Regions from separate parts of the Streptomyces sp. NPDC020192 genome, predicted to be linked through region 1. Evidence: riboswitches for the same ligand, from Rfam matches in the RefSeq annotation. Region 1 holds a riboswitch; each other region holds the start of a gene.
The links. A riboswitch is a leader RNA that binds a small molecule or an ion and turns the genes downstream of it on or off. The one in region 1 is predicted to bind thiamine pyrophosphate.
Positions count from the first base shown of each region.

Region 1 (10,122 bases):
GTCGAGGCTCAGCAGCATCAGAACTCCCCCGTCCGGTCGGTGCGCAGCCGCTCCAGGATGAGCAGCGCGGCGGCGCACACCACCATCAGAATGGTCGAAAGGGCCATCGCCTGGCCGTAGTTGAGGTCACCGGGGCGGCTGAGCAGCCGGGCCACGGCGACCGGGAGCGTGGGGTGGTCGGGCCGGGCGATGAACACGGTCGCCCCGAACTCGCCGAGCGAGACGGCGAACGCGAACCCGGCCGCGACCAGCAAAGCCCTGCGCACCAGCGGCAGATCCACCTCCCGCCACACCCGCCAGGGCGAGGCCCCGAGCACGGCCGCCGCCTCCCGGAGCCGTCCGTCCACCGCACGCAGCACGGGCAGCATGGTCCGTACGACGAAGGGGGCGCCGACCAGCGCCTGGGCGAGCGGCACGAGGATCCAGGACTGCCGCAGATCCAGCGGCGGCTTGTCGAGCGCGATCAGGAAGCCGAAGCCGACGGTCACGGCGGACACGCCGAGCGGCAGCATCAGCAGCGCGTCGAAGCCCCGGACCAGCCGTCCGGCGTCCCGGCGGGCGAGCGCGGCGGCGGCGAGACCTCCGATCACGACGGCGACGGCGGTGGCGGCGAGGGCGTACTGGAGTGACGTCCACACCGCGTGCACCGGCGCCACCAGGAACGTACCGCCGTCGGAGTTCGTCAACGCCCGGTAGTAGCCGAAGCCGGGGGCGTCGAGGGACCTTCGTACGAGCACGGCGAGCGGCAGGACGAGGAGCAGCGCGATGGTGGCGAGGACACCGGCGAGCAGCGCCCACTGTCCGGCGCCGCGCGGGCGGCGGGCGGTGATGCTGGGGTCGACGAGCCGCAGGGCGGTCTCCCGGCGCCGTACCGTCCAGGCGTGCACGGCGAGGATCGCGCCGACGGCGGCGAACTGGAGGAGGGTGAGGACGGCGGCCGTGGAGAGGTCGAAGACCTCGGAGGTCTGGCGGTAGATCTCCACTTCGAGGGTGGAGAAGGTGGGGCCGCCGAGGATCTGGACGACGCCGAAGGAGGTGAAGGTGAACAGGAACACCATCAGGGCGGCGGCGGCCACGGCGGGGGCGAGCGCCGGCAGGGTGACCTTCCGCCAGGCACCGAGCGGCGAGGCGCCCAGCATCCGGGCGGCCTCCTCCTGGCGGGGGTCGAGCTGGGCCCAGAGCCCGCCGACGGTCCGTACGACGACCGCGTAGTTGAAGAAGACGTGGGCGAGCAGGATCGCCCACACCGTGGTGTCCAGCCGTACGCCCCACAGCTCGTCCAGCAGGCCGCCGCGGCCGACCAGGGCCAGGAAGGCGGTGCCGGCGACGACGGTCGGGAGCACGAACGGGACGGTGACGACGGCCCGCAGCAGTTGCCTGCCCGGGAAGTCGAGGCGGGCGAGGACATAGGCGGCGGGCAGCGCGAGGAGCAGGGTGAGCGCGGTGGAGGCGAGCGCCTGCCAGGTGGTGAACCACAGCACGTGCCGGATGTCCGGCTGCGTGACCACGTCCGCGATCCGCCCGAACTGCCAGGCGCCGTCCACCTTCAGTCCGCGCGTCACGATCGCGGCCACGGGCCAGGCGAAGAACAGCGCGAAGAACGCGACGGGCAGGGCCATGAGCCCGAGCCGCGCCGCGTTCCCCCGCCGGGGTTTCGCTACTTCGGCTACTTCAGTACGAGAGAGGTCCACGACTTGACCCACTGGTCGCGGTTGGCGGCGATCTTGCCGGGGGCCATGGTCTCGGGGTGCTGGGCGGCCGGGCCGTACTTCGTGAAGTCCGCGGGCACCGCGGCCCCGTTGAGGACCGGGTAGACGAACATGTTCAGCGGCATGTCCTCCTGGAACTCCTTGGAGACCAGGAAGTCGATGAACGCCTGGGCGCCCTTGGGGTTCTTGGCGTTGCTCAGCAGCCCGGCGAACTCGATCTGCCGGAAGCAGGTGCCGTTCGAGACACCGGTCGGGGCGGTGCTGGGCCGCTTCTTGGCGTAGATGACCTCGGCGGGCGGCGAGGAGGCGTACGACACGACGAGCGGCCGGTCGCCACCCGCCTTCTTGCCCTCGGACGAGCCGGAGAACTCCTGGTAGTAGGCCTGCTCCCAGCCGTCGACGACCTTGACGCCGTTGGCCTTGAGCTTCTTCCAGTAGTCCTGCCAATCGTTGTCACCGAACTGCGCCGCGCTGCCCAGCAGGAAGCCGAGGCCCGGCGAGGAGGTGGCCGCGTTCTCGGTGACGAGGAGGTTCTTGTACTCGGGCTTCGCGAGGTCGGCGAAGGACTGCGGCGGGGTCAGCTTGTGCTTGCTGAAGTACGCCTTGTCGTAGTTGACGCAGATGTCGCCGTAGTCGATCGGGGTGACCCGGTGCTTGCCCTGGTCGAGCTGGTAGGCGGCGCCGACCTTGTCGAGGCCCTTGGCCTGGTACGGCTGGAAGAGGCCGTTGTCGAGGGCGCGGGAGAGCAGGGTGTTGTCGACGCCGAAGAAGACGTCGCCCTGCGGGTTGTCCTTGGTGAGGATGGCCTTGTTGACGGCCTGCCCGGCGTCGCCGTCCTTGAGGACCTTGACGTGGTACCCGGACTGCTTCTCGAAGTCCTGGAGCACACTCTTGGAGACGGCCCACGAGTCGTGGCTGACGAGGGTGACGGTCTTGGAGTCCGTGGACGACGTGGTGTCGCCGCCGGAACCGCACGCGGACAGCGTGATCAGGCCGAGCCCGACCGCCGCGGCCACGAAGGTCTTGTTGTGCACTGGATGTCCTCCTGGGGTTGGCCAGGAAGAGACGCGGCCCTGCCCGGGCTCCGCTGGGGAGACCCGGGCAGGGCGCAACAGCTTGAGTGATGACCGAACTTCCTACCCAGAATGACCTGGGCGAGGTTCAGAGGGTCTGCGGCCCTGTCCGCCGCACTCTCAGCGCTGTGGCGCTCCCCTGTCGGAATATGAAGATATGAGTGACGGTGGCCAGATTACCGCTCGGTGGCCGCGAGCTGACCACAGGCTCCGTCGATCTCCTGCCCGCGGGTGTCCCGGACGGTGACGGGCACGCCATGGGCGGCGATGGCCTCCACGAACGCCTTCTCGTCCTCGGGCCGCGAGGCGGTCCACTTGGACCCCGGCGTCGGGTTGAGCGGGATCAGATTGACGTGCACGGGCTTGCCCTTGAGCAGCCGGCCGAGCCGGTCACCGCGCCACGCCTGGTCGTTGATGTCGCGGATCAGCGCGTACTCGATCGACAGCCGGCGGCCGCTCTTCTCGACGTACTCGAACCCGGCGTCCAGCACCTCGCGCACCTTCCACCGCGTGTTCACGGGGACGAGGGTGTCGCGCAGCTCGTCGTCGGGGGCGTGCAGGGAGATCGCGAGGCGGCACTTGAAGCCCTCGTCGGCGAACCGGTGGATGGCCGGCACGAGCCCGACGGTGGACACGGTGATCCCGCGCTGCGAGAGCCCGAGCCCGTCGGGGGCGGGGTCGGTGAGCGCCCGGATGGCTCCGACGACCCGGTTGTAGTTGGCGAGGGGCTCGCCCATGCCCATGAAGACGATGTTGGACAGCCGGGCCGGACCGCCGGGCACCTCGCCGTCCCGCAACGCGCGCATCCCGTCGACGATCTGGTGCACGATCTCGGCGGTGGACAGATTCCGGTCGAGACCGGCCTGTCCGGTGGCACAGAAGGGACAGTTCATCCCACATCCGGCCTGCGAGCTGATGCACATGGTGACCCGGTCCGGGTACCGCATCAGCACGGACTCGACCAGCGTCCCGTCGAACAGTCGCCACAGCGTCTTGCGGGTGGTGCCCTGGTCGGTCGACAGATGCCGGACGACGGTCATCAGCTCCGGGAACAGCGCTTCCTGCAGCTTCCCGCGCGACCCGGCGGGAATGTCGGTCCACTGCTCCGGGTCGTGCGCGTACCGCGCGAAGTAGTGCTGCGAGAGCTGCTTGGCACGGAACGGCTTCTCGCCGGTCGCGGCCACCGCGTCCTTGCGCTCGGCGGGCGTGAGGTCGGCGAGGTGCCGCGGCGGCTTCTTGGCTCCGCGCGGGGCGACGAAAGTGAGTTCTCCGGGCTTAGGCATGGCCATACCAGTGTCGCAGATCGAATGGAGTAGCCCGCCGCGCTCGTCTCACGAGGGGCACAGGGGGCCACCGACCTGTGAAATTCTGCTGGCGAACGGTCGGGTTTCCTGGTCGGCCCTTGTCCCGCCCTTTGCCATGCCGTAACAACTGGCGCCATGAAGCTCTTCGGCCGCAACTCCCCCCACCGGCACGCGCAGCCCCCTGACGCGTCCGTGGCGACCACCGCTCCGGTGGCCGGTGCCACCGCCACCGCCGTACTGCCCGATCCCGCGCTGGCGCACCTGACCGGCGAGTGGATGATCGATCCCGCGCACAGCAGGGTCGGTTTCTCGGTGCGGCACGCGATGGTGACGACGGTGCGCGGCGCCTTCCCGCAGTACGAGAGCCGGCTGTACTTCGACGGCCGCGAGCCGGAGCGCTCCCGGGCCGACCTCGTGCTGTACACGGCCAGTGTCGACACGGGCGTCGAGCAGCGGGACGCGCACCTGGTCGGCCGGCAGTTCCTGGACTCCGCGAGCTATCCGCGGATGACCTTCACGAGCACCGCCGTACGGCTCGTGGGCAAGGACGTCTACCGCATGACCGGCGACCTCACGATCAAGGACACCACCCGCCCGGTCGACCTGGACCTCACCTACATCGGTCATGTCACCGACGCGTTCGGTGACGAGCGGGTCGGCTTCGACGGCACCACCACGATCAACCGTCTGGACTGGGGTCTGACCTACGAGGCCCGGATCGCCCAGGGCGGCGCCATGGTGAGCGAGACGGTCCGCCTCCAGTTCGACATCGCGGCCATCCGCGTCACGACCGGCGCCTGAGGACCCTTTCGGCTACGCGGCCGTGTGCTCCAACCTCTCCTTGAGCAACTGCTCGTTGTGCGGGAGTTCCCTGCGAACCTGGGGTTTCACGACGAGGGGCAGCAGGATCCTGCCGATGCCGTGGCCCTCGAAGTCCAGGTCCATGGTCACGCGGGTACGACCGTCGGGGAGGGGGGTGACCTCGCCGTGCACGCTGCCCCGGACCGGCCCGTCGATGCCGCGCATGTCCCATGAGCGAGGCGGGTCGTATCCGGTGACCTCCATGGTCATGGGCACGTCCCGGCGGCCGACATGGCGGGTGACACGGAGCCGGGAGCCGAGGCCGTAGGGTTCCTTGTCCAGCTGCTCGACGGACACCGCGCTCTCCTGCCACTCCGGCAGATGGTTCGGGTCGCTGAAGTAGGCCCAGACCTCGCCGGGAGCCCGGTCGACATCGATCTCTTCGTGGAAGGCGAACATGGCGCCCTCCTTTCGTAGAGGGCTTACGCCAGCATCGTCCCACTCCGGCGGTCGCGGGACCACAACCCCCGGCCCGTACGCCAACGGGCCCCCACCCTGCACAAAGGAACGGGGACCCGAAAGCCGCACACCAGCCCGCCTCACGCCGAGCCGACGAACACCACCATCAGCAGCCACACCACCGGCGCCGTCGGCAACAGCGAGTCCAGGCGGTCCATGATGCCTCCGTGGCCCGGCAGCAAGGTGCCCATGTCCTTGATGCCCAGGTCGCGCTTGATCATGGACTCGCCGAGGTCGCCCAGGGTGGCGCTCGCCGCGACCGCGAGGCCGAGGAGCAGGCCCTGCCACCAGGTGCCGTCGGTGATCAGGAACTGCATGCACAGCGCGCCCGCGACCATCGCGAAGGCCACCGCGCCCAGCAGGCCCTCGCGGGTCTTGCCGGGGCTGATGCGCGGGGCCAGCTTGTGCCGGCCGAAGCGCCAGCCGACCGCGTAGGCGCCGGTGTCGCTGACGACCGTCAGCAGGAGGAAGGTCAGCACGCGCCACGGGCCGTCGTCCGCCGTCAGCATCATCGCGACGAACGTGGCGAGGAACGGCACGTAGAACGCGGCGAAGACGCCCGCCGTGACGTCCTTGAGGTAGCCCTCGGGTGGCTCAGCCATCCGCCAGACCAGGGCCGCGAGGGCCGTCAGGGCCATGGCGACCCACGCCCCCTCGGCACCACGCACATACCCGGCGACCACCATCGCCGCGCCGCCCACCGCGAGCGGCACGAGCGGCGCGTTGATCTCCTTGCGCTCCCGCAGCCTGCTCGTCAGCTCCCACAGGCCCACGACCACGGCGACCGCGATCACGCCCACGAACACGGCCTTGCGGATGAACAGGGACGCGACGATCACCACACCGAGCCCGACCCCGACCCCTATGGCCGCGCTGAGGTCACGGCCCGCGCTCTTCTTCTGCGGCACTGGCGCCGGCTGGGGGGCGTCGGGCATGGGCTCCGGATTCTGGTTCTCGGCCGGGAGGGACCCGGCCGGTGCGGGCTCGGGCCATACCTCGTGGGCAGCCCCGTCGATGGCCCCGTCGGCGGCCTCGTCGCGGAACAAGGGGCCACTCAGCCGAGCGGCCCCCCGGTCGTCGTCCTGGTCTCCGCCATACGCGGGTACGTCGGGCACGATGGGCATGGGGCGAGTGTGCTGGGCCTCAGGCGCATCGTACGCGGGACCCGCCGGGGCGGCCCCCTGGACAGGCCCACCCCCGGTGGGCCCCCAGTAGCCGGCCTGACCCGCCGACGGCGCCCCCCAGGAAGAGTCGCTCATCAGACTTCGAGCAGCTCCGCTTCCTTGTGCTTCAGCAGCTCGTCCACCTGAGCGACGTACTTCGCCGTGAGGTCGTCCAGCTCCTTCTCCGCGCGCCGGCCCTCGTCCTCGCCGACCTCGCCGTCCTTGACGAGCTTGTCGATGGTGTCCTTGGCCTTGCGGCGCACGGAGCGGATGGAGACCCGGGAGTCCTCGGCCTTGTGCTTGGCGACCTTGATGAACTCGCGGCGGCGCTCCTCGGTCAGCTCCGGGAAGACCACACGGATGATGTTGCCGTCGTTGCTGGGGTTGACGCCCAGGTCCGAGTCGCGGATCGCCTGCTCGATGTTGCGCAGTGCGCTCTTGTCGAACGGCGTCACAACCGCCATGCGCGGCTCCGGCACCGAGAACGAGGCCAGCTGGTTGATCGGCGTCAGCGCGCCGTAGTAGTCGGCCACGATCTTGTTGAACATCGCCGGGTGCGCACGGCCGGTGCGGATCGCGGCGAAGTCCTCCTTGGCGACCACGACGGCCTTCTCCATCTTCTCCTCGGCCTCGAGGAGGGTCTCTTCGATCACCACTTGCTCCTGCGTGTCTTGAGTAAGGCCCGGCTGCGGTTCCTTGAGTCGGTCGGCGGCCGGCTGCGTCGCGTCTTCTTCCTGCACGGTTCCGGACCGGCAGGACATTGTCCATCCCCCGGCCAGGGAGCCGGCCCCCTTACGGGGCCGTACCGCACCGGCCGGATCGATGCCGGGTCAGTTCCGGCTGCCCTGGTCGCCCACCAGCGTGCCGATCTTCTCACCCTTGACGGCCCGAGCGATATTGCCCTCCGCGAGCAGCTCGAAGACCAGGATCGGAAGCTTGTTGTCACGGCACAGCGTGATGGCGGTGGCATCGGCGACCTTCAGGTCGCGGGTGATGACCTCGCCGTAGCCGAGGGCGTCGAACTTGACGGCGTCGGGGTTGGTCTTCGGGTCGGAGTCGTAGACCCCGTCCACGCCGTTCTTGCCCATGAGCAGCGCCTCGGCATCGATCTCCAGGGCGCGCTGGGCGGCGGTGGTGTCGGTGGAGAAGTACGGCATGCCCATACCGGCGCCGAAGATGACCACGCGGCCCTTCTCCAGGTGGCGCACGGCGCGCAGCGGGATGTACGGCTCGGCGACCTGGCCCATGGTGATGGCGGTCTGCACCCGGCTGTCGATGCCCTCCTTCTCCAGGAAGTCCTGGAGGGCGAGGCAGTTCATCACGGTGCCGAGCATGCCCATGTAGTCGGAGCGGGCCCGGTCCATGCCGCGCTGCTGGAGTTCGGCACCGCGGAAGAAGTTGCCGCCGCCGATGACGACCGCGACCTGCGCGCCGTCCCGGACGACGGCCGCGATCTCGCGGGCGATCTTGTGCACCACGTCCGGGTCCACGCCCAGGCCCCCGCCACCGGAGAAGGCCTCTCCGGACAGCTTCAGCAGAAACCGGCCGCGTACTTTGCCGTCGTCGCTCTTCTGGGCCTTGGTGGTCATGGGAGATCCCGCCTCTTTCACGTGTTGCACATACCAAGAAGGCCATTGCCGGTGGGGTCGCTTTTCGCTCCCATGCGCGGCAATGGCCTCCTCGTCAGATCTGCTGCCGTCCGCCGCACGCCGGGGTGTGGCGGTGTTCGCGGACGACTGCTTACGACCCTATCGGGAATTCACCTGGGATTGTTCCCGGATCTCTCCACGGGCCGTGCGTCGATCGCGGTACGGACTCAGATGCCGACCTTGATGCGCGCGAAGCGCTTCAGGGTGACACCGGCCTCGTCCAGAACCTTCTGGACCGACTTCTTGTTGTCCAGCGCGTACGGCTGGCCGAGCAGCGTGGCGTCCTTGAAGAAGCCGTTGAGGCGACCCTCGACGATCTTGGCGATCGCGGCCTCGGGCTTGCCCTCGGCGCGGGTGGTCTCCTCGGCGATACGACGCTCGGACTCGACGACCTCGGCCGGGACCTCGTCCTGGGAGAGGTACTTCGGCGCGAAGGCGGCGATGTGCTGGGCGACGCCCTTGGCGACCTCGGCGTTCGGCTTGTCGAGCTCGACCAGGACACCGATCTGCGGGGGCAGGTCGGGCATGGTCTTGTGCATGTAGGCGAGCACGAAGCCGTCGGAGTACTGCGCGAAGCGGTCCAGGACGATCTTCTCGCCGAGGGTGGCGTTGGCCTCGTCCACGAACGCCTGGACGGTCTTGCCGGCCTCGATCTCGGAGGCGAGCAGGGCCTCGAGGTCGGCCGGGTTCGTCTTGGCGACGTGCTCGGCGATGGCCTGGGCCACGGCCTGGAACTTCTCGCCCTTGGCGACGAAGTCCGTCTCGCACTTCAGCTCGACGAGGACGCCGGAGGAGTTGTCGTCGGCGATGATGGAGACCACGGCGCCGTTCTCGGCGGAGCGGCCCTCGCGCTTGGCGACGCCCTTCTGGCCCTTGATGCGCAGCGCCTCGACGGCCTTCTCGACGTTGCCCTCGGCCTCGTCCAGCGCCTTCTTGCAGTCCATCATGCCGGCGCCGGTGAGCTCACGGAGCTTCTTGACGTCGGCGGCGGTGTAGTTCGCCATGAGTCTGTGAGTCTTTCTCGAAGTCTGGAAGATCTTCAGATCCGCACGGTATTGCGTTCCACATGTAGTCGCGGAACACATACGTCGTGCCGACCTACGGGTGAACAGCGGGGGCGGACTTCACCGCGCCGAGGCGCTGGTGGATGCAAGTGCCGCCCCCGCCGTCGATCGCTGACCGACCGGCGTCAGGCCTGCTCGCCCTCGGCGGCCTCGGTGGCCTCGGCGGCCTTCTCCTCGGCCGGAGCGGCCTCGGCGGCCGGGGCCTCGGCGGCCGGAGCAGCCTCGGCGGCCGGGGCCTCCTCGGCCTTCTTCTCACCCTCGAGCAGGTCGCGCTCCCACTCGGCGAGCGGCTCGCCCGCGGCCTTCTCGCCCTTCTCACCGGTGGCGACGCGAGAGCGGGAGATGAGGCCCTCGGCGACGGCGTCGGCGATCACACGGGTGAGCAGGGTGACGGAGCGGATCGCGTCGTCGTTGCCCGGGATCTTGTAGTCGACCTCGTCGGGGTCGCAGTTGGTGTCGAGGATGGCGACGACCGGGATGTTGAGCTTCCGGGCCTCGCCGACCGCGATGTGCTCCTTCTTGGTGTCCACGATCCAGACGGCGCTCGGCACCTTCTGCATCTCGCGGATACCACCGAGGGTCTTCTCCAGCTTGGCCTTCTCGCGCGAGAGCACGAGGAGCTCCTTCTTGGTCAGACCGGAGGAGGCGACGTCCTCGAAGTCGATCTGCTCGAGCTCCTTGAGGCGCTGCAGACGCTTGTAGACGGTCGAGAAGTTGGTGAGCATGCCGCCCAGCCAGCGCTGGTTGACGTAGGGCATGCCGACGCGGGTGGCCTGCTCGGCGATGGCCTCCTGCGCCTGCTTCTTGGTGCCGACGAACATGACCGTGCCGCCGTGGGCG
Region 1 is NZ_JBIRXG010000008.1:258,948-269,069, reverse strand. It holds gene ACH47Z_RS18390 (ABC transporter ATP-binding protein) at 1-18, opposite strand, end outside; gene ACH47Z_RS18385 (ABC transporter permease) at 18-1,619, opposite strand; gene ACH47Z_RS18380 (thiamine ABC transporter substrate binding subunit) at 1,667-2,743, opposite strand; TPP riboswitch at 2,825-2,933, opposite strand; gene rlmN (23S rRNA (adenine(2503)-C(2))-methyltransferase RlmN) at 2,959-4,065, opposite strand; gene ACH47Z_RS18370 (YceI family protein) at 4,222-4,887, shown strand; gene ACH47Z_RS18365 (SRPBCC family protein) at 4,900-5,346, opposite strand; gene ACH47Z_RS18360 (phosphatidate cytidylyltransferase) at 5,487-6,665, opposite strand; gene frr (ribosome recycling factor) at 6,665-7,222, opposite strand; gene pyrH (UMP kinase) at 7,400-8,158, opposite strand; gene tsf (translation elongation factor Ts) at 8,386-9,222, opposite strand; gene rpsB (30S ribosomal protein S2) at 9,408-10,122, opposite strand, start outside.

Region 2 (10,122 bases), on a different contig from region 1:
GTCACGGCGTGCTTCGCGGCGATCGTGCAGTGGCTGAACGCCCGCTTCGGCGCGGCGGGCCGGATCCTGGTGCTGGCGCTGCTGATGCTCCAGCTGACCTCGGCGGGCGGCACGTACCCCGTGCAGACCAGTCCGGGCTTCTTCAACGCGATCCACCCGTTCCTGCCGATGAGCTACATCGTGGCGGCGCTGCGCCGGCTGATCACGGGCGGCGGCCTCGGTCCGGTCTGGCAGGCCGCCGCCGTACTGGCCGCGTTCACCGCGGGCGCGCTCGCCCTGACCGCCCTCGCGGCCCGGCGCCGCCAGGTGTGGACGCCGGCCCGGCTGCACCCGGAGCTGAGCCTGTGATTCCGGAGAGGACTCGGCACGCGCGCGTACCTGTGAGAATCGGGACCATGGAAAGCAGCAGCGCCAGGTCCGGCGGCAGCACGCGCCGCGAGGCCACCCGGCAGAAGCTCTACGAGGCGGCCGTCACCCTCATCGCCGAGCAGGGCTTCTCCGCGACGACGGTGGACGAGATCGCCGAGCGGGCCGGGGTCGCGAAAGGCACGGTCTACTACAACTTCGCGAGCAAGTCGGTCCTCTTCGAGGAGCTGCTGCGGCACGGGGTGGGTCTGCTCACCGCGTCCCTGAAGGAGGCCGCGGAGCACACCGCGCGCGAGGGCGGCAGCAAGGTGGACGCCCTGGACGCGATGGTCCGCGCGGGCCTGGTCTTCATCGACCGCTACCCGGCCTTCACCCAGCTGTACGTGGCCGAGCTGTGGCGCACCAACCGGGCCTGGCAGTCCACGCTGATGGTGGTCCGGCAGGAGGCCGTCGCGGTGGTCGAGGGCGTGCTGCGCGAGGGCGTGGCGGCCGGGGAGTTCAGCGACGAGATCGACATCCAGCTGACGGCGGCCGCGCTGGTCGGCATGGTCCTGGTGGCCGCACTGGACTGGAAGTCCTTCCAGCCGGAGCGCTCCCTGGACGACGTCCACGCGGCACTGTCCCGGCTGCTCCAGGGGCGGGTCAGCGGCAGGGGCTGAGCACATGAGGAGGGCGCCGGTCCGCTGCCGGACCGGCGCCTTCCCACTTCCCCGTACTCCCCGCACTCCCCGTACTCCCCCGTACGGTTCTCCCCCGATGGTCCCCCGTGGGTGGTCGTCCCCCGGGTCCCCCGACTCGCTTCCGCCGACGGATCGGCGGAAGGAGCGGCCAGGTGACAGGCGCCGTTCCGCCGCCCCGTGTCGGCGGTGCCGGGCCGTGCCCCCTTGCCGTGTCCCCACTCTCCCGTGCCCACGGGTCGTGGCCCATCCGCGCGGATACTCATCTCGCGACCTAGGTACGGATACTCAGCCGTACGACGGGCGGTCTCGCGGCCCCCCTTGGCCTGCCCGCGGGCCGGATTGTCAGTGGCGGTCGATAAAGTCGCAGGCATGGCACGGATTGCGGTGATCGGCGCCGGGATGGGCGCGATGGCGGCCGCCGCCCGGCTGGCCGTCGCGGGCCACCGGGTGACGGTGTACGAGCGGACGGACACGTACGGCGGTGCGGTGCGCCGCTTCGAGCGGGACGGGTTCGGCTTCGACACCGGCCCGGGGCTGCTGACGCTGCCCGCGGTGTACCGCGACCTGTTCGTCAAGACCGGCAAGGAGCCGCTGGAGGAGTGCGTCGAGCTGGTCCAGGTCGACCCGTCCTCGCGGCACGTCTTCGCGGACGGCACCGAGGTGTCGGTGCCCAACGCCTCGCGCGCGGGAGTGGTCGCGGCGCTGGACGAGGCACTGGGCGCGGGTGCGGGCGAGCGCTGGGGCGACTTCCTGGTGCGGGCCCGCGAGGCCTGGGACCGCACCCGCAGACCGCTGCTGGAGGAGCCGCTGTGGCCCAACTGGCGGGTGCTGGCCGACAAGGAGCCGTATCCGGCCGTCCCGCACAAGCGGGTGCTGCGCACACGGCGTGCGAGCACGCTGGCCGAGATCGGCTCCTGGGAGCTGCGCGACGAGCGCCTGGCGGCCCTGCTGGAGAGCTGCGCGCTCGCCCACGGCCTCGATCCGCGGACCACTCCGGCGAGCGCGGCCGTGCTGCCGTACATGGAGCACGCCTTCGGCACCTGGTATGTGCGCGGCGGCATCCGGGAGTTGGCGCGCGCGGTGTACGAGCGGTGCCTGAAGCGGCGGGTCGAGTTCGTCTTCGGCACGGAGGTCATGCGCATCCTGGAGCGGGACGGGCGGGCCACGGGCGTGGAGTTGCTGGACGGCACGGTGGCCGAGGCCGACCATGTCGTGGCGGACGTGGACCCGGCGCGGTTGAAGGCGATGACGGACCGTCCGCTCGACAAGGGCGGGGATGTCCGGGTCGATCCCTTCACGACCCGTCCGGGGCGGTTCGTCGTGCTGCTGGCCCTGCGCGGCGGACGCGAGGCCGGTGCCGCGCACCGCACGGTCGTCCACGCGCCGGACCCGGAGTCCGAGCTGGACTTCCTGGACTCGGCGGACGGAGACGAGCCGCCGGCGCCCACGGTGACCGTGCTGCGCCCCGACGACCCCGCGCTCAGACCGGACGACGAGCACGAGTCCATGGTGCTGTCCGCGGTGGTGCCCGGCGCCGCCGACTGGGAGGACGAGGGCATCGTCCGGCAGTACACGGACCATCTCCTCGAAGCCGCCGAGGCGGCGATACCGGGCCTGCGGGACCGCGTCCTGTGGCAGGAAGTGCGCACGCCCGACGACACCGACGACGAGACGAGTGCCTTTCTCGGCGCCGTGCCGGCCCCCTCGCTGGCCGCCGGCGAGGGCCGTTTCCTGCACCCGGCGAACAGCACCCGGCTGCCCGGTCTGTACCGGGTCGGCGGCTGGTCCCACCCCGGCGGCGGTCTGCCGCACGCGGGCATGTCGGGCGCGCTGGTGGCGGGGCTGATCGTTGAGGGCCCGGAGTTCCGCGGCTCGCAGTGAGCCGGTCTCAGGGCTGACAGGCCGGACCGGCGTCAGAAACGGTACTGCTCGTCGTACCCGGCGCCGGACTGCGGCTGCTGCGCATGGCCGTGCCCCTGGCCCTGGTAGGGGTACGGCTGCTCCTGCGGGAGTTCGCCGCCGTAGGTCTCGTCGGTGCGCTGCTGCGGCACCCACACCCCGCCGGGCGGGGTCTCGCCGTAGCCGCCGCCGGCGTACGCGTCCTGGGTGTAGCCCTGCTGGCCGTACTGCCCGGAGTAGCCGGTGTCGTACGCGCCGCCGCCGTAGGACTGGCTGCCGATGTAGGGGTCGGAGTAGTTGGCGTAGCCCTGCTGGCCGCCGGCGTCGTAGCCGTAGCCCTGCTGGCCGTAGCCGGAGTAGTCGTAGGCGTAGGCCTGCTGTCCGGCGCCCTGGGGCTGGGCCGCGTGGGTGGCGGTGTCGCCGTAGACGCCGTAGTTACCGGTGTCCTCGGGCAGCGGCTGGGGCTCGTAGACGGTGGTGGTCTCCGCGGCGGTGGGCTCGAGGGGGCGGGCCGGGGTGAAGACGTCGTCGCGGTCGTAGTCGTCGTCGTAGGCGTCGTGACCCTGGGCGTAGACGGTCTGGTCGGGCCCCCGGTCCGCCTCCGGGCCGGTGGGCTCCAGGTCGGAGAGCTCCGGCGCCGGGTCCTGCCGGTCCGCCCTGCCGCGACGGCGCTTGCTGCCGCCGCTGCCGGAGCCACCGGCGCCGCTCTCACCGTCGGGGCGCTTGACCGCCCAGCCGGCGGCGAAGCCGCGGCGGAACGACAGGGTGACGTAGGTCTGGCCGACGGCGAAGGCGATGGCGCCGACGCCGATCACGATCACGGACGGCATCAGCACACCGACCACGACACCGAGGAAACCGGCGAAGGCGAGCAGCCGCCAGCGCAGCCGCGCCTTGTACTGCAGCAGCACCTCGCCCAGCAACCACAGTGCGACGACGCCGAACGCGATGTAGAGGACCGTCCAGCCCATGTACGCCCCTCTCCCAGTGACCGCTACGCAGTGTGTCGTATCGCGATGCGGCCGGTCTAGGCCTGCGGGGGGTGGTGCAGGCCCAGGTTCTCGTAGATTTCCAGGGTCGCCGTGGAGTTGTTGAGCGTGATGAAGTGCAGTCCGGGCACTCCCTCGGCGAGCAGCCGAGCGCAGAACTCCGTGGCGAAGTCGATACCGATGGAGCGTACCGCCGCCGGATCGTCCTTCGCTGTGAGGATCCGCTCTTTCAGGGCATCCGGGAAGACAGCATTGCTGAGTTTGGGCAACCGTTCCAGCATCTTCACGCTGGTGACAGGCAGGATCTCGGGGATCACCGGGGTCTCACAGCCCGCGGCCACCACGCGGTCGCGCAGCCGGAGATACGACTCCGGCTGGAAGAACATCTGTGTGATGGCGTAGTCGGCGCCCGCGCGGCACTTGTCCACGAAGTGGGCGACGTCCGTGTCCCAGTCCGAGGAGCGGGGGTGCATCTCCGGGAAGGCGGCGACGCCGACGCAGAAGTCGCCCGCCTCCTTGATGAGCCGGACGAGATCGGCCGCGTAGGTCAGGCCCTTGGGGTGCGGGACCCAGTCGCCCATGGGGTCGCCGGGCGGGTCGCCGCGCACGGCGAGCATGTTGCGGATGCCCGCGTCCGCGTACTGGCCGATGATGTTGCGCAGTTCGGCGACGGAGTGGTCGACCGCGGTGAGGTGGGCGACGGGGGTGAGCGTGGTGTCGGCGACGATCTGCTCGGTCTCCTTGACCGTGCCCGCGCGGGTGGAGCCGCCGGCGCCGTAGGTCACGGAGACGAAGTCGGGGGCGACCGCCTCGACCCGCCGGAGCGCGCTCCACAGGTTCCGCTCGCCCTTGGGGGTCTTCGGCGCAGAGAACTCGAACGAGTACGTCGTCTTGCCGGTGGCGAGGATGTCCCGCACGGTGCGTGCGCGATCAGTCCTGGTGGAGGGGGTTCCGAGGGCCATACGGGCAGGTTAGCCAGGGGTGGGCGGTACCCCAACCGGACGCCGGTAATTTGCCCGAATTGTCGGTTTTCTGTCCACTCCTTGGACAGAAATCCGGACAGACCCGGGGCACAGACCCGGACGGCGGCGTGTCGCTATGCCTGCCGCAGCCGCTTGGCGAACTCCGCCGCGGCCGCTCCCGGGTCGTCGGCCTCGGTGATCGCGCGGACGACGACCACCCGGCGGGCGCCGGCGTCCAGCACCTCGTCGAGGTTGGCGAGGTCGATGCCGCCGATGGCGAACCAGGGGCGCTCGGTGCCCAGAGCGGCCGTGTGGCGCACCAGGTCGAGGCCGGGGGCGTGGCGGCCGGGCTTGGTGGGGGTGGGCCAGCAGGGGCCCGTGCAGAAGTAGTCCACACCGTCCTGGGCCGCGGCTGCGGCGGCCTCCGACTCGGCGTGCGTGGAGCGGCCGATCAGCACCTCGTCGCCGAGGATGGCGCGGGCCGCGGGGACCGGCAGGTCACCCTGGCCGAGGTGGAGCACGTCGGCACGGGCGGCGTGGGCGACGTCGGCGCGGTCGTTGACCGCGAGCAGCTTGCCGTGCCGGGCGCAGGCGTCGGCGAGGACCTCCAGGTGCGCCAGCTCCTCGGCGGCCTCCATGCCCTTGTCGCGCAGCTGCACGATGTCGACACCGCCGGCCAGGACCGCGTCCAGGAACTCGGGCAGGTCGCCCTGGCGCCTGCGCGCGTCCGTGCACAGGTACAGACGGGCGCCGGCGAGCGCGGTGCGTGCGGTGTCGGACATGCGTGAGTCCCCCCGTGAATCGGTGTCCTGGCGGCGGTCGCGGGTGGCGCACGGACTGCGGCTACGGCCGCGGCCCGCACGCCACCCCTGCTGATACGGCTCGGCTCAGACGGCGAGCGCCTGGGCGCGGCGCTTCACCTCCGTGCCGCGATTCTCGCTCAGGGCCTGCGCGGGGGTGCCCGGCAGGGTCGGGTCGGGGGTGAAGAGCCACTCGATCATCTCTTCCACCGTGAAGCCGTCGTCCCGCAGCAGCGTCAGGGTCCCGGACAGGCCCTTGACGACCTTGTCCCCGTCGATGAAGGCGGCGGGGACGTGCAGCGCCCGGTTCTCCCCTCGGCGTACGGCGATGAGCTGGCCCTCCTTCACCAGCTGCCGCACGCGCGTCACCTCGACGTCGAGCATCTCGGCGATGTCGGGAAGGGTGAGCCAGGCGGGGACGAGAGCATCGATCTTTGCGTCAATCTCGGTCACAGGGACAAGCCTGCCATCCCCCACTGACAGTCGGAAGTCAGGCAGGTCCAGCCGAGAGGATGAGCTAGTCGACGGTTGCGTCCTTCAGCGGCCTGCCCGGGTCCGCCAGCGCCTGCGCGTCCATCCTCCGCCCCGCCTCGATCAGCCGCCGCCCCTGCGCCAGATCACGCGGGCGGCCGACGGCCAGCAGGGCCACCAGGCGGTCCTCGCGCAGCCAGCACACCGTCCAGGCCGGGCCCGTCCGGTCGCCGCGCCAGATCATGCGGTCGGCGGCGGGGTGATGGCCGGCGTACTGCACGAAGCGGCCGAACTGCTCGGACCAGAAGTACGGCACCGGGTCGTAGGCAGCCGGGGTCTCGCCCAGGATGTTCGCGGCGACCGTGCGCGGGCCCTGCAGGGCGTTGTCCCAGTGGTGGACGAGCAGCCGTTCGCCGTAGCGGGCCGAGGGGAAGGAGGCGCAGTCGCCGACGGCGTACACGTCCTCGACGCTGGTGCGCAGGTGGGCGTCGGCGAGGACGTCCCCGCGCGGGCCCAGCTCGATGCCGGAGCCGGCCAGCCAGCCGGTCGCCGGGTGGGCGCCGATGCCGACGACGACGGCGCCCGCGGGCAGCCGCGTGCCGTCGGCGAGCACCACCGCGCCGGGCTCGACGCGCTCCACGCGCGCGTGGGTGCGCAGTTCGGCCCCGGCGTCGGCGTACCAGGCGGCCATGGGCGCCGCGACCTCGGCGGGCAGCGCGCCGGCGAGCGGCCGGTCGGCGGCCTCGACGACGGTGACCGCGCAGCCCGCCTCGCGCGCGGCCGTGGCGAACTCGGCGCCGATCCAGCCGGCGCCGACGACCACGATCTCGTGCTGCCGGGCGAGCACCGGCTTCAGCCGTTCGGCGTCGTCCAGGGTGCGCAGCAGATGCACGCCGGGCACGCCCTCGGTGCCGGGCAGGGTGATCGGTTCGGCGCCGGTGGCGAGGACGAGGACGTCGTACGACACCGGGCCCGCCTCTGTGTCCAGCTCGTGCTCGGAGGGGCGCAGGCCCAGCACCTCGCAGCCGAGCCGGAGCTCGACGCCGAGCGACTCGAAGTCCACTTCGAAGGCGGAGTCCTCGGCCTTGCCGAGCAGCACGGCCTTGGACAGCGGTGGCCGGTCGTACGGCTGGTGCGGCTCGGCGCCGAGCAGGGTGATGGCGCCCTTGAAGCCCTGCTCCCGCAGCGCGACGGCGGTCTGCACCCCGGCCATGCCCGCGCCGACGACGACCACGCGCCGCCCCTGTGACGTGCCCTCGTGGGCTGTGTGCTCGCTCACCTGATCACCATAGACAGGTGACGGATCGTGAGTCAGCGGGCGTGCTCGGTGACCTGCTCCACACCACCCGTGACGCGGGGGCTGTCTTACGGGTGACGGGCGCGGCGGGCTAGGGTGACGTCCGTACACGCACTCGCGGGAGCCCGGACGCACCGGGCTGAGAGGGAGGCTGGCGGCCTCCGACCGTACGAACCTGATCCGGGTCATGCCGGCGAAGGGAGGGGCTGGACGCCCATGTCGTCACGTACGTCCGATACGTCCGACGTCCTCGTCATCGGGGGCGGAATCATCGGCCTGGTCACGGCCTGGCGCGCGGCGCAGCGCGGGCTCGCCACGGCCGTGGTGGACCCCGAGCCCGGCGGCGGGGCCGCGCGGGTCGCGGCCGGGATGCTGGCCGCGGTCACCGAACTGCACTACGGCGAGGAGACCCTGCTCGCCCTGAACCTGGAGTCGGCCCGCCGCTATCCGGGCTTCGCGGCGGAGCTGACCGAGCTGACCGGCCACGACCTCGGCTACCGCCGCTGCGGCACCCTCCAGGTCGCGCTCGACGCCGACGACCGCGCCTACCTGCGCGAACTGCACGCCCTGCAACAGCGTTCCGGCCTGGAGTCGGAGTGGCTGTCCGGGCGGGAGTGCCGGCGTCTGGAACCGATGCTGGCGCCCGGGGTGCGCGGCGGGCTGCGGGTCGACGGCGACCACCAGATCGACCCGCGGCGGCTGGCCACGGCCCTCGTGGTCGCGTGCGAGCGGGCCGGGGTGGTGTTCCACCGCACGTGGGCCGAGCGGCTGGACGTCGTACGGGGCCGGGCCGCCGGGGTCACCACGGCCGACGGCACGGAGCTGCGCGCCGGGCAGGTGGTGCTCGCGGCCGGGAGCCTGAGCGGGCGGCTCGCGGGGGTGCCGGCGGGGCTGCTGCCGCCGGTGCGGCCGGTCAAGGGGCAGGTGCTGCGGCTGACGGCGCCCCGGCGGTACGCGCCGTTCCTGAGCCGTACCGTGCGGGCCATCGTCCGCGGCGGCCATGTCTATCTGGTGCCCCGGGAGAACGGCGAGCTGGTCGTCGGCGCGACCAGCGAGGAGCTGGGCTGGGACACGACGGTCACCGCGGGCGGTGTGTACGAGCTGCTGCGCGACGCCCATGAGCTGGTGCCGGGCATCACCGAGCTGCCGCTCACCGAGACCCGCGCCGGGCTGCGCCCCGGTTCGCCCGACAACGCGCCGCTGCTCGGCCCGTCCGGGCTCGACGGGCTGGTGCTGGCCACCGGGCACTACCGCAACGGGGTGCTGCTCACGCCGGTCACCGGCGACGTGCTGGCCGAGGTGCTGACGGGTGGTCAGTTGCCCGAAGAAGCCCGTCCGTTCACGCCGCAGCGCTTCGGCGCCGTCCTCCAGGAGCAGCCCGCATGAGCGTCTCCGCCACTGTTTCCATCTCCGTCAACGGAGAGCGCCGGGAGATCGTTCCGGGTACCGTGCTCGACTCCGTCGTACGGTCCCTGGTCGCCGCGCCCTCCGGGGTGGCCGCCGCCGTCAACGAGACCGTCGTCCCGCGTACGCGGTGGGCGGCCACGGCGCTGGCCGACGGCGACCGCGTCGAAGTCCTCACCGCCGTGCAGGGAGGCTGAGCCGTGGCCGACGATTCCCTGGTCCTCGGGGGTACGACGTTCTCGTCGCGGCTGATCATGGGTACGGGCGGTGCGCCCAGCCTGGAGGTGCTGGAGCGGGCGCTGATCGCCTCCGGCACGGAGCTGACGACGGTCGCGCTGCGGCGCGTGGACCCCTCCGTGCACGGCTCGGTGCTGTCGGTGCTGGAGAAGCTGGGCATCCGGGTGCTGCCGAACACGGCGGGCTGTTTCACCGCCGGGGAGGCGGTACTGACCGCTCGGCTGGCCCGGGAGGCGCTGGGTACGGATCTGATCAAGCTGGAGGTCATCGCCGACGAACGGACGCTGCTGCCGGATCCGGTGGAGCTGCTGGAGGCGGCGGAGACACTGGTCGACGACGGGTTCACGGTGTTGCCGTACACCAATGACGATCCCGTGCTGGCGCGAAAGCTGGAGGATGTGGGGTGTGCGGCGGTGATGCCGCTGGGCTCTCCGATCGGGTCCGGTCTCGGTATTCGGAACCCTCACAACTTCCAGTTGATCGTGGAGCACGCGCGCGTGCCGGTGATTCTGGATGCGGGGGCCGGTACGGCGTCCGATGTCGCGCTTGCCATGGAGCTGGGGTGTGCCGGGGTGATGCTTGCCTCTGCGGTGACTCGGGCGCAGGAGCCGGAGGTGATGGCCGCCGCTATGAAGCTCGCCGTGGAGGGGGGCCGGCTGGCCCGGCTGGCGGGGCGGATTCCGCGCAGGCACTTCGCGGAAGCCTCCTCCCCCGCCGAAGGACGCGCCCACCTGGATCCCGAGCGCCCGGCCTTCTGATCGCGCGCGAGTCACAGCTGTGCTGCATTCCGTCCCCGGAATCAGCGCACCGTGCGGCACTGTCGGCCGGTCCTCGTAGACTCCCCTCTCGTGGATACGACCCTTCAGGACCCCCTCGTCGGGCAGGTGCTCGACGGCCGTTATCGCGTCGACGCGCGGATCGCGGTCGGCGGGATGGCCACGGTCTACCGGGCCCTGGACACCCGGCTGGACCGCGTTCTCGCGCTGAAGGTGATGCACCCGACGCTCGCGGCCGACG
Region 2 is NZ_JBIRXG010000001.1:386,719-396,840, forward strand. It holds gene ACH47Z_RS01810 (YhgE/Pip family protein) at 1-348, shown strand, start outside; gene ACH47Z_RS01815 (TetR/AcrR family transcriptional regulator) at 396-1,025, shown strand; gene ACH47Z_RS01820 (phytoene desaturase family protein) at 1,416-2,927, shown strand; gene ACH47Z_RS01825 (hypothetical protein) at 2,960-3,916, opposite strand; gene metF (methylenetetrahydrofolate reductase [NAD(P)H]) at 3,973-4,896, opposite strand; gene thiE (thiamine phosphate synthase) at 5,031-5,678, opposite strand; gene ACH47Z_RS01840 (Rv2175c family DNA-binding protein) at 5,784-6,149, opposite strand; gene ACH47Z_RS01845 (NAD(P)/FAD-dependent oxidoreductase) at 6,214-7,446, opposite strand; TPP riboswitch at 7,572-7,683, shown strand; gene thiO (glycine oxidase ThiO) at 7,681-8,850, shown strand; gene thiS (sulfur carrier protein ThiS) at 8,847-9,065, shown strand; gene ACH47Z_RS01860 (thiazole synthase) at 9,069-9,863, shown strand; gene pknB (Stk1 family PASTA domain-containing Ser/Thr kinase) at 9,954-10,122, shown strand, end outside.
Region 2: linked by a shared signal. The riboswitch ahead of thiO (glycine oxidase ThiO) and the one ahead of ACH47Z_RS18380 (thiamine ABC transporter substrate binding subunit) in region 1 are both predicted to bind thiamine pyrophosphate.

Region 3 (10,122 bases), on a different contig from region 1:
AGCTCCTCATCGACGCCATCGAGGGCGTCGACTCCGACCAGCCGGTCGAGCAGGTGATACCGACCGAGCTGATCGTGCGCACCTCCTCCCAGCGACGCCCTCCGCGCACGACGGTCAGCCCGCCGCGGACACCGGACGAGACGTGACGCCGTAGGGGGCGGCAAGACGTGACGCCGTAGGAACGACGACACACAGCGCCGTAAGAGCGGAGCGTACGCCCCGTACTCCCGGCGGTCGGTGGCGGGGACCCGGCGGACCGGCGACCGGCCGGCCCGCAGCGGGCCGAACACCTGCCCAAACGGGGCGAAAGCCGCGATGAACCGGAGTGTTGTTCCGATTCACCACCCCTGGGTCATCACACGGCGCGACGCGCATTCCTATGATGGGCCCACGACACCGCGGACCGCTGCGACCAGGCAGTCACAAGCGGTGCAGCTGCGGCGCGATGGTGGAGGGGTCTGATGACTCAGGGGGCCGGTCAGGGACCCGAGGTGGAGCGGACGGCGACGCTGCGCGACTTCCGGGTACCGGCATACGTCCACGAGACCGGTCCGTACGTCCGCACCGCCCACCCGGGCGACACCGTGCCGCCCGCCGACGAGGCGTACCCCGAGGGCTACACGCCGACGCAGCGCGACCTTCCGGTCATCAGCCGGACCGACACGGTCCAGGTCCCCGTCGAACCGGCGCCCGCGCCCCCGGTGCCACAGCCCGCGACCGGTCCCGGACCGCTGTTCGTCGTCGGAGACGTCCACGGATACCTCGACGAACTGGTGACCGCACTGCAGGAGCAGGGGCTGATCGACGCCTCGGGCCAGTGGTGCGCGGGCACCGCCCGGCTGTGGTTCCTCGGCGACTTCACCGACCGCGGGCCCGACGGCATCGGCGTCATCGACCTCGTGATGCGGCTGTCCGCCGAGGCCGCCGCTGCGGGCGGCTACTGCAAGGCGCTCATGGGCAACCACGAACTGCTGCTGCTCGGCGCCAAGCGGTTCGGCGACACCCCCGTCAACTCCGGCGCGGGCACCGCCACCTTCCAGGCGGCCTGGCTGCTCAACGGCGGCCAGAAGACCGACATGGACCGCCTCCAGGACCACCATCTGCAGTGGATGGCCCGCCTCGACGCCGTCGAGCTCGTCGACGGCTATCTGCTCGTGCACTCGGACACCACCGCCTACCTCGACTACGGCGACTCCATCGAGGCGGTCAACGACACCGTCCGCGAGACCCTCACCCGCAATGACGCGGACGAGTGCTGGGATCTGTTCCGCAAGTTCACCAAGCGTTTCTCCTTCCGCGACGAGGGGGGTGCAGACGCCGTCCGTTCCCTTCTCGATACGTACGGCGGCACCCGCATCGTTCACGGCCACAGCCCGATTCCCTATCTCCTCGGCGAGGTCGGCTCCGAGGACGGCGAGGAGGGCGGCGGCCCGGTCGTGGAGGGGCCGCATGTGTACGCCGACGGGCTCGCCATCGCCATGGACGGCGGAGTGACCATGGCCGGAAAGCTGCTGGTCCGGCAACTGCCCCTGGATAACTGACCGTTCCCCGGGAAAGCGTCCCGGCGGCGGCGTACGCGCAGGCTGGGACGCAATTTTCGCAACCCCCTGTCACCGCGCGCCGTCGCGGCTCTACCATCGGCATATCCGTAGCAGGCTCCCCTCCGTTTCTGCCCGACGGCTCGCCGGCGTGTGAGCCCCAGCCCTACGGAGCATCGGGGGATGCACATGAACAGCGTTCCGCAGCACCTGCAGAGCGAGGACCGCCAGGAATTCGAGCGGCTCCTCGATGAGGCGCTGCGCTCCGCACCACACCGTCCGGAACTCGCCGCTGTCGGACAGCGGCTCAACGCCGAACAGCTGCGCACCATGGCACTCAACGCCACCGCCCTGATCACGGCGGCCGCCGCGGCCGAGTACGAGCACTACGTCACGGTCCGCGAGGAGCTGCGCCACCCGGCGATGGCCCCCGCGGCCTCGGGCGATCCCGGTGCCACGGACCCGGGTCCGGCCGCGGCGGGGCCCGCCGCTCCCCTCGGCGAGGCGGCCGAGAACACCGGCGCGGGCGCCATCGCGGTCATCGCCGTGCTGGCTCCGGTCCTGTCCGGCACCGCCGCGGCGATATTCCTGCTCATCGGCTACATCCTGAAGACGCTGAACCCCGGCCAGACCTTCGCCCAGACCATGCTCACCGCCGGCTGGGTGTTCGGCGCCGTGACCGCGGCCACGATCCTCGTCGCCGCCGTCGGCCTGCTCCTCACCGCCCTGCACAACAACAGCTCGGACCAGGCCCAGGCGCTGGACGCGGCGCACCAGGAACTGGACCGGGCCAGAGAGGCCTGGCGCAACGCCCTACTGGAGCGCGGCATCCTGCCGTTCCTGCGTGAGGCGCTCGCCGAGCCCGGACCCGCCCCGGCGCAGCTGCGTACGACCCCGCCCGCCCCGACCGGCCGGATGCCCCGCCTGGGCTACGGCCGCCCCGGCTTCAGCAGCCCCGACGACGGCACCGGCTCCGGCCGCCCGAGCTTCACCAGCCCGGACTACACGAGCCCGGACTTCGGGGGGCCGGAGCATCAGCCCGAGTGACGTCGCGGGAGTCCGTGGTCCACGTGACCGTTCGGGGCCGGCGAGTGTGGAGCCGATCGGGCGGCCGACCGGTGGAGCGTCCGACGGGGCGGTGCCCTCCCGGTCGGCCGTGTCCGCGTCGCGCCCCAGCACTGCGCACCTGCGCGCTCAACGGGGCGCTCGGGGTGGCGAGTTCACCACTCCGAGCGGCGCCGTACGAAGCCGTCGGCGGCGTGCCCCGTTCAGTACCAGCGACTGAACGCGGCGACGCCCAGACCCGCGTCGGCCGCATGGCGCAGCACCTCGAGCGGACCATCCAGCAGATTCTCCGCCGCAAACTCGGGTGCGTCTCCCATGCCGGCCATCCAGTCACCGATCCGGCTCAGCACCGCCGCACGGCGCTCGCCGTCGATCCGCAGGGCCCGCTCTGCGTCGGGCAGAGCGGCGCGCACACCGTCGGCGGGGAGCAGGAAGTCGCCGAACCAGCCCGGCAGGAGCGCGGCCGCCTCGGCTCCCAGGCCGTAGTACAGCGCGGCGGCCGGAGTCGCCTTACGGGCGACCACGCAGAACACCCCGTCGGCTCCCTCGCCCGGCATCAGCTCCAGGCTCGCGTCGCGTATCGCCTCCGTCGCGGGGGTCTCCGGGTTGGCACCATGGACGAAATCCGCGAACCGTCTCCCCGCCGCGGTGGGTGACAGGGCTGCCGGATCGCTCCCGTCCCGGGCGAAGAAGGGCTCGTCGGCGCAGCCCTCACTCCACCAGGCCAGCGTCTCCGCGAAGCCGTCCGGCTTACGAAAGTCCCTCTCCGTGACGAGATGGACGAACTCTTCCGGCAGCGACACCGCGGCCCGGTCGGGTACGGCACCGACCACCCACATCCCGGTCGAGCTCATCGCGCGGCTCACAGGATCCTGAGGCCCGGAAGACAGACGCACACGACCGCGACCGAGACCAGCTTCCCGGAAGCCGAACGGCCCAGCCAGACCGGCCACCCCCCGTCGCCACCGGTGGGGAAGTGGATGAGATCACCGCCGGTGGCGCTGTCCGACGTGCGTACACAGCTGCCGTCGCCGACCCTCTCTCCGGCGTCTTCCTCCCCCTCGATGGCGTAGCGCTGGTAGTTGTCCGCGAGCACGGACCAGGCAGCCGAGTCGGCGAAGCTGCCCAGAGCGGCGTCGGTGGGGAAGCCGTAGCCCTCGCCGTCCCGCAGCAGCCTGGCGTCCTCGCCCTCGGCGAGCGCCAGCTCCCAGGTGACCGCCGGTTCCGGATCGATAAGGAGCCGTACGGCCGAGCCCTCCTCCACCGGGAACACCTCGTCCGCGTACTCCATCTCGTAGCTGAGGACGGCTTCCTGCAGCGGGTACGCGCCCGGCGGAATGCGCTCCAGCAGCTCGCGTTGCCTGCCGTCGGACGTCGTCAACGGGCAGGAGACGGCGAGTCTGCCGCTGGGCACCCGCAGCACCGCGAGGTCCCGAACGGCGCTGACCGTCATCTCCGCACAGTCCTCCGTCGCCACGCGCGTGCCGGGCCGGAACAACTCGCTCAGGTGTGGCGGAGCGGCCGGGCGCGGCGGCAGCCAGGGGGACGGAGCCGCGGATGCGCCCTCCGCAGCGGAGGCCTCCGGTTCGTCCGCATGCCGGCCACGGCGGGACGGCTCGGACAGGAGCGGGCTTCCGACACCTCGTACGCCGAACTCCGCTCGGTCCCGCCAACGGTCCGCCTCGGGAACGTCCGCGCGCCCCTGGCGCAACGAACCCAGGGCACCCTGCGGCTGGAACCCCGTGGTCCCCCTGCCGTCCGGTTCGAGGTCCGTGGTCGTACGCCAGACGTCCTTCGCGAACTCGGCCTGGTCCGGTGAGGCGTAGCGCCACTCCGACCGGTGGCGCAGGAACAGGCGCTCCGGTTCGAGCAGCCGCCAGTCCAGCTCCCGCGTACGGCGGCCCCGCTCGTCGTACGCCCACACGCCCACGTAGTGATCGGCCCAGGCCACGAGGTGCACCTCGACCGGTACGGCCCGCCCCGGCACCCGATGGACCATCACATACCGCTCAGCGGCCCTGTCCCGCGCCTCGGGCTCGGACCGCGAGAGCGGTTCCAGGGCGCTGCACGAGGACAGGTCCCACCCCTTGGCGTATGACACCAGCACGGTGCGTCCGTCGTCAGCCATCGCAGATCCCCTCCACGCTTCACAGACTGCTGCGCTGCTACGCACCGTAACGCCCGTCTCTGACAACGAGCCGAAGCCCGGGCCCGCCGTGGTGTTCCAGTCCCAGGAAGCACCAGAAGTCGAAGGGTGCTCCACCATCCAGGCGGTCCGAAGCATCACCCTCACGGACCGGCCGGTTCCTGGGATCGTCGGTCCGTGCCCCCGGGCGGCTCACATTTCCGGTGGCACGGACCGCCGTAGGCCGGACTCAGTCGGCGATCGGCAGATACACCCTGTTGCCGCTCGCCGCGAACTCCTTCGACTTCTGGGCCATGCCCTCCTCGATCTCGGTCCGGCTGCCGCCGTGTTCACGGCGGATGTCCTGCGAGATCTTCATGGAGCAGAACTTCGGCCCGCACATGGAGCAGAAGTGGGCCGTCTTGGCGGGCTCGGCCGGCAGGGTCTCGTCGTGGAACTCCCGTGCCGTGTCGGGGTCCAGGGCGAGGTTGAACTGGTCCTCCCACCGGAACTCGAAGCGGGCGTCGGACAGCGCGTCGTCCCACTCCTGCGCGCCCGGGTGACCCTTGGCGAGGTCGGCCGCGTGGGCGGCGATCTTGTAGGTGATGACGCCGGTCTTGACGTCGTCCCGGTTGGGCAGGCCCAGGTGCTCCTTCGGGGTGACGTAGCAGAGCATCGCCGTGCCCCACCAGGCGATCATCGCGGCGCCGATGCCGGAGGTGATGTGGTCGTACGCCGGCGCGACGTCCGTGGTCAGCGGGCCGAGCGTATAGAACGGGGCTTCATCGCAGATCTCCTGCTGGAGGTCGATGTTTTCCTTGATCTTGTGCATCGGGACGTGACCGGGGCCCTCGATCATCGTCTGCACATTGAAACGCTTGGCGATCCGGTTGAGTTCCCCAAGAGTTCGCAATTCCGCGAACTGTGCCTCGTCGTTGGCATCGGCGATGGAACCCGGCCTGAGACCGTCGCCCAGCGAGTACGTGACGTCGTAGGCGGCGAGGATCTCGCACAGCTCCTCGAAGTTCTCGTACAGGAACGACTCCTTGTGGTGCGCCAGGCACCACGCGGCCATGATCGAGCCGCCGCGCGAGACGATGCCCGTCTTGCGGTTGGCGGTGAGCGGCACGTACGGCAGGCGCACGCCGGCGTGCACGGTCATGTAGTCCACGCCCTGCTCAGCCTGCTCGATGACCGTGTCCTTGTAGATCTCCCAGGTCAGTTCCTCGGCCCTGCCGTCGACCTTCTCCAGGGCCTGGTAGAGCGGGACCGTGCCGATGGGGACGGGGGAGTTGCGCAGCACCCATTCGCGGGTCGTGTGGATGTTGCGGCCGGTGGACAGGTCCATGACCGTGTCGGCGCCCCAGCGGGTCGCCCAGGTCATCTTCTCCACCTCCTCCTCGATGGAGGAGGTCACCGCGGAGTTGCCGATGTTGGCGTTGACCTTCACCAGGAACCGCTTGCCGATGATCATCGGCTCGATCTCCGGGTGGTTGACGTTGGCCGGCAGCACCGCGCGACCCGCCGCGATCTCCTCGCGGACCACCTCGGGCGAAACGTTCTCCCGGACGGCCACGTACTCCATCTCCGGGGTGATCTCGCCCCGGCGGGCGTACGCGAGTTGCGTCACCGCCTCACCGCTGCGGCCCCGGCGCGGCTGGCGCGGCCGCCCCGGGAAGACCGCGTCCAGGTTGCGCAGCCCGCCGCGCGGCGAGGTGTGCTTGATCCCGTCGTCCTCGGGGCGCACGGGACGGCCCGCGTACTCCTCGGTGTCGCCACGGGCGATGATCCAGTTCTCCCGCAGCGGCGGCAGGCCCCTGCGGACGTCGGTGTCGACGAGTGGATCGGTGTACGGGCCCGACGTGTCGTACAACGTGACCGACTGCCCGTTGGTGAGGTGCACCTGACGGACCGGCACGCGCAGGTCGGGGCGCGAACCCTCGACGTACGCCTTGTGCCAGCCGATGGACTTCCCGGCCTCCTGGGACTTCTCGCCCTGGACGGAGACAGGCGTGCGTGCGTCCTTGTTGGTCATGAGACCTACTCCCTACGCCGGCATTACCCGGTAACAGGTTCGGCGGTCGACGCAGCGGTTTCCGTCTGCCGGTGTTTCCTGTGGAACAGGCTTCGTTCCACGTGAAACATCGCGAATACGGAGGTCAGCGTCCTCTCAGCCCGGTGCTCCGAGCTCCCGCGTGTGCAAAGGTGCCTCAACGCTAGCGTCATATGTGGCGTGCTGAACAGTGGGCCCCTGCCCTTCTTGCGATGATCGGGCGGTGACCAGGATGGAGCAGTACCCGTACCAGCCGCCCGAGCCGCACCACCGGGACGGCTCAGCGCCGGACGCCGGGTACGGCCATGCCGGCACCGCGCCGGACGCCGGGTACGGCCCTGCGCGGGATTCCGGCGGCGATGGCGGCCACCGGCACGATCTCGCAGACGGCCACAGTCACGGCCACGGTCACGGCCGCGGCCATGACCACGACGATGGCCCCTCGCACGGCCACAGTCACAGCCACGGGCCCGCCACCCCCGTCTCCAAGCATCTGCGCAAGGTCATCGCCGCGATCCTGGTCCCGTTCACCGCGGCGGTCGTGGTCGGTCTGGTGGTGCTCTGGCCTGGCGCAGCCCCGCCGCACAAGCGCACCGGCGTCGGCTTCGACCGGCAGACCCAGCAGGCCACGGTCACCCAGGTCGTCCAGGTCAGCTGCCAGTCGGTGAACGCCTCCGGCGACACCCCGACCGGCGACACCTCCACCGCCGAGGGCAGTTCGGCGCAGCAGCAGGCCAACGGGAAGTGCAAAAAGGCGACCGTCCGGGTGGACACCGGCAAGGACAAGGGCCGTACGTTCACCGAGATCGTGCAGCCGGACCAGCCGCGGCAACTGCACCAGGGCGAGAAGGTCGTGGTCGCCTACGAGCCCTCGGCACCGAAAGACCTGCAGTACTCGGTCGCCGACGTGAACCGGACGTTCCCCATGTACCTGCTCGCGGGGATCTTCGCGCTCGCCGTCGTGGTGGTGGGCCGGCTGCGCGGTGTCATGGCGCTCGTCGCACTGACGGTGAGCTTCCTGGTGCTGACCCTGTTCATCCTGCCCGCCGTCCTTCAGGGGTCGAACCCGCTGCTCGTGGCGGTGGTCGGGTCGAGCGCCATCATGCTGATCGCCCTGTACATGTGCCACGGTCTGTCGGCCCGTACGTCGGTGGCGGTGCTCGGCACGCTGATCTCGCTGTCGCTGATCGGCCTGCTCGGCTCGCTGTTCATCGGCTGGGCCGCGCTGACCGGCAACACGGACGACAACACCGGCCTGATCCACGGCCTGTATCCGTCGATCGACATGAGCGGTCTGCTGCTCGCCGGCGTCATCATCGGTTCGCTCGGTGTCCTGGACGACGTGACCGTGACACAGACCTCGGCCGTCTGGGAGCTGCACGAGGCCAACCCCTCGATGGGCTGGCGCGGGCTGTACCGGGCGGGCATCCGCATCGGCCGCGACCACATCGCGTCCGTGGTCAACACCCTCGTCCTCGCCTACGCCGGTGCGGCGCTGCCGTTGCTGCTGCTGTTCTCGATCGCGCAGAGCAGCGTCGGAACCGTAGCCAACAGTGAGCTGGTGGCCGAGGAGATCGTACGCACGCTGGTGGGCTCGATCGGCCTGGTCGCCTCGGTCCCGGTCACCACCGCGCTCGCCGCGCTCGTCGTGTCGGCCGACCGGCCCGGACCGGATGCCCCGGCCCGCGCCGGTGCCCAGCGAATCCCGGCCCCCACCGGCACCCAGCCCGCCCCGGCCCGCGGCGGCCGGGGCCGGCGCCGGAAGCGGTGAGACGGGGCGAGGCGACACCGGCAGCGGTGAGGCGGGGCGAGGCGACGCCGGCAGCGGTGAGGCGGGGGCGCCGGTAGCGCCCTCTGCTCGCCGCCCTTCGCAGAAGCGTTCCTGCACAGCTCCACCCGGTACGCGGAGCACCCGGCGCCCGTGCCGTAACGCTTCAGCCGGCGCTCTGTTCCTCGGCCAGGATGCGGTCCAGGGCCTCGTCCAGATGCGCGTCGAAGTCGGCCAGCGCGCCCTCCTGGCCGAGCGGGACCAGCTTGTCCGTACGGTCCAGGAAGGCCACGAGCGGCGGTGCCGACGAGCGGAACAGCGCCTGGTCGCCGCTGACCTGAAGCCTGATCAGCACTTCGCCGAGCACCTCGGAATCGACGGGGGCGATGTGCACATCGCCTTCCCCACACGGCCGGCCGACCCCGTCGATCAGCAGCTCGCGCCCGAAGGCCCAGGTCACCGGGGCATCACCGGGCAGATGAAAGGTCAGCCGCACGGCATAGGGATCACTGGTCTCGTAGCGCAACTCCACCGGAATGCGGAAGGAGAGCTCCTCCGAGACGAGAAAGCTCATCATGACTTCTGCCTGTACGGACTCGCGCATCGTCTACCCCGTCGTAGGACATCGACTGGCTGGGATTGATCCCTCTAAGCGTGGTCAAATCTTGCTGAACGTACACAGCGCATCACAAGGAGTAAGTTTTCAGATACTGATAGAGAGCGTGAGCGTCCCCAGGTGCCGCCCGATCTCCGTCTGCAGCCGATGGGCCGCGGGCAGCAGCCGGTCGGCCTGGTGGAGCGGGAGCGACATGGCCATCGTGGCCACGGTGGTGCCGACCGTGATGGGGACCGCCGCGCAGACCGTCCCGAGCGCGTACTCCTGGCGCTCCACCACCGGCTCCATGCGCCGCGTCCGGGCCAGCCGCCGCAGCAGGGCGTCGTTGTCCCGGACCGTGTACGGCGTGATGGGCTGCACGGGATAGCGGGCGAGATGGTCGCGGCGGGCGTCCTCGTCCAGCTGGGAGAGCAGGCACTGCCCGATGGCGTGCGCGTGACCGGTCGCCCGGAAGTCGGCCCACTCCTCGACCGCGGGGGCCTCCGGGGAGTCGGAGACGCACATGACCTCGATCTCGCCGTCCCGATACATCGCGTAGTACACCGGCACACCGATGGAATCGCGCCAGTGCGCCAGCGTGTCCGCCACCGCGCTGCGACGTTTCTGCTGTGCGCCGCTGCTGCCCAGCCGCTCAGCGGCGTCACCGAGGAAGAACAGCCCTTTCTCACGGCGCAGATAGCCCTCGTGGACCAGGGTGCGCAGCAGGTGGTACGTCGTGGGCAGGGCGAGGCCGGTCTCGCGGGCCAGTTGCTTGGCGGGGGCGCCGTAGACATGCGCGGCGACGGTCTCCAGCAGGCGCATGGCGCGCTGGACGGATCCGATGAGCGTCGCGGCGGCCGCCGGTTCGGGGGAGTTGACGGGGCGCGGCTGGACGGGGAGTGCTGGGGGGCGGGACTGGCCGGAAACGTCCGCCGCGTGCGGCTGGCCGGGCACGGCCACGGCCGGGGAGGGCGGGTG
Region 3 is NZ_JBIRXG010000006.1:245,747-255,868, reverse strand. It holds gene ACH47Z_RS14845 (LacI family DNA-binding transcriptional regulator) at 1-146, shown strand, start outside; gene ACH47Z_RS14840 (metallophosphoesterase) at 462-1,541, shown strand; gene ACH47Z_RS14835 (hypothetical protein) at 1,722-2,585, shown strand; gene ACH47Z_RS14830 (hypothetical protein) at 2,807-3,457, opposite strand; gene ACH47Z_RS14825 (DUF4241 domain-containing protein) at 3,466-4,731, opposite strand; gene thiC (phosphomethylpyrimidine synthase ThiC) at 4,979-6,763, opposite strand; TPP riboswitch at 6,756-6,933, opposite strand; gene ACH47Z_RS14815 (YibE/F family protein) at 7,014-8,552, shown strand; gene ACH47Z_RS14810 (SsgA family sporulation/cell division regulator) at 8,716-9,153, opposite strand; gene ACH47Z_RS14805 (IclR family transcriptional regulator) at 9,253-9,987, opposite strand.
Region 3: linked by a shared signal. The riboswitch ahead of thiC (phosphomethylpyrimidine synthase ThiC) and the one ahead of ACH47Z_RS18380 (thiamine ABC transporter substrate binding subunit) in region 1 are both predicted to bind thiamine pyrophosphate.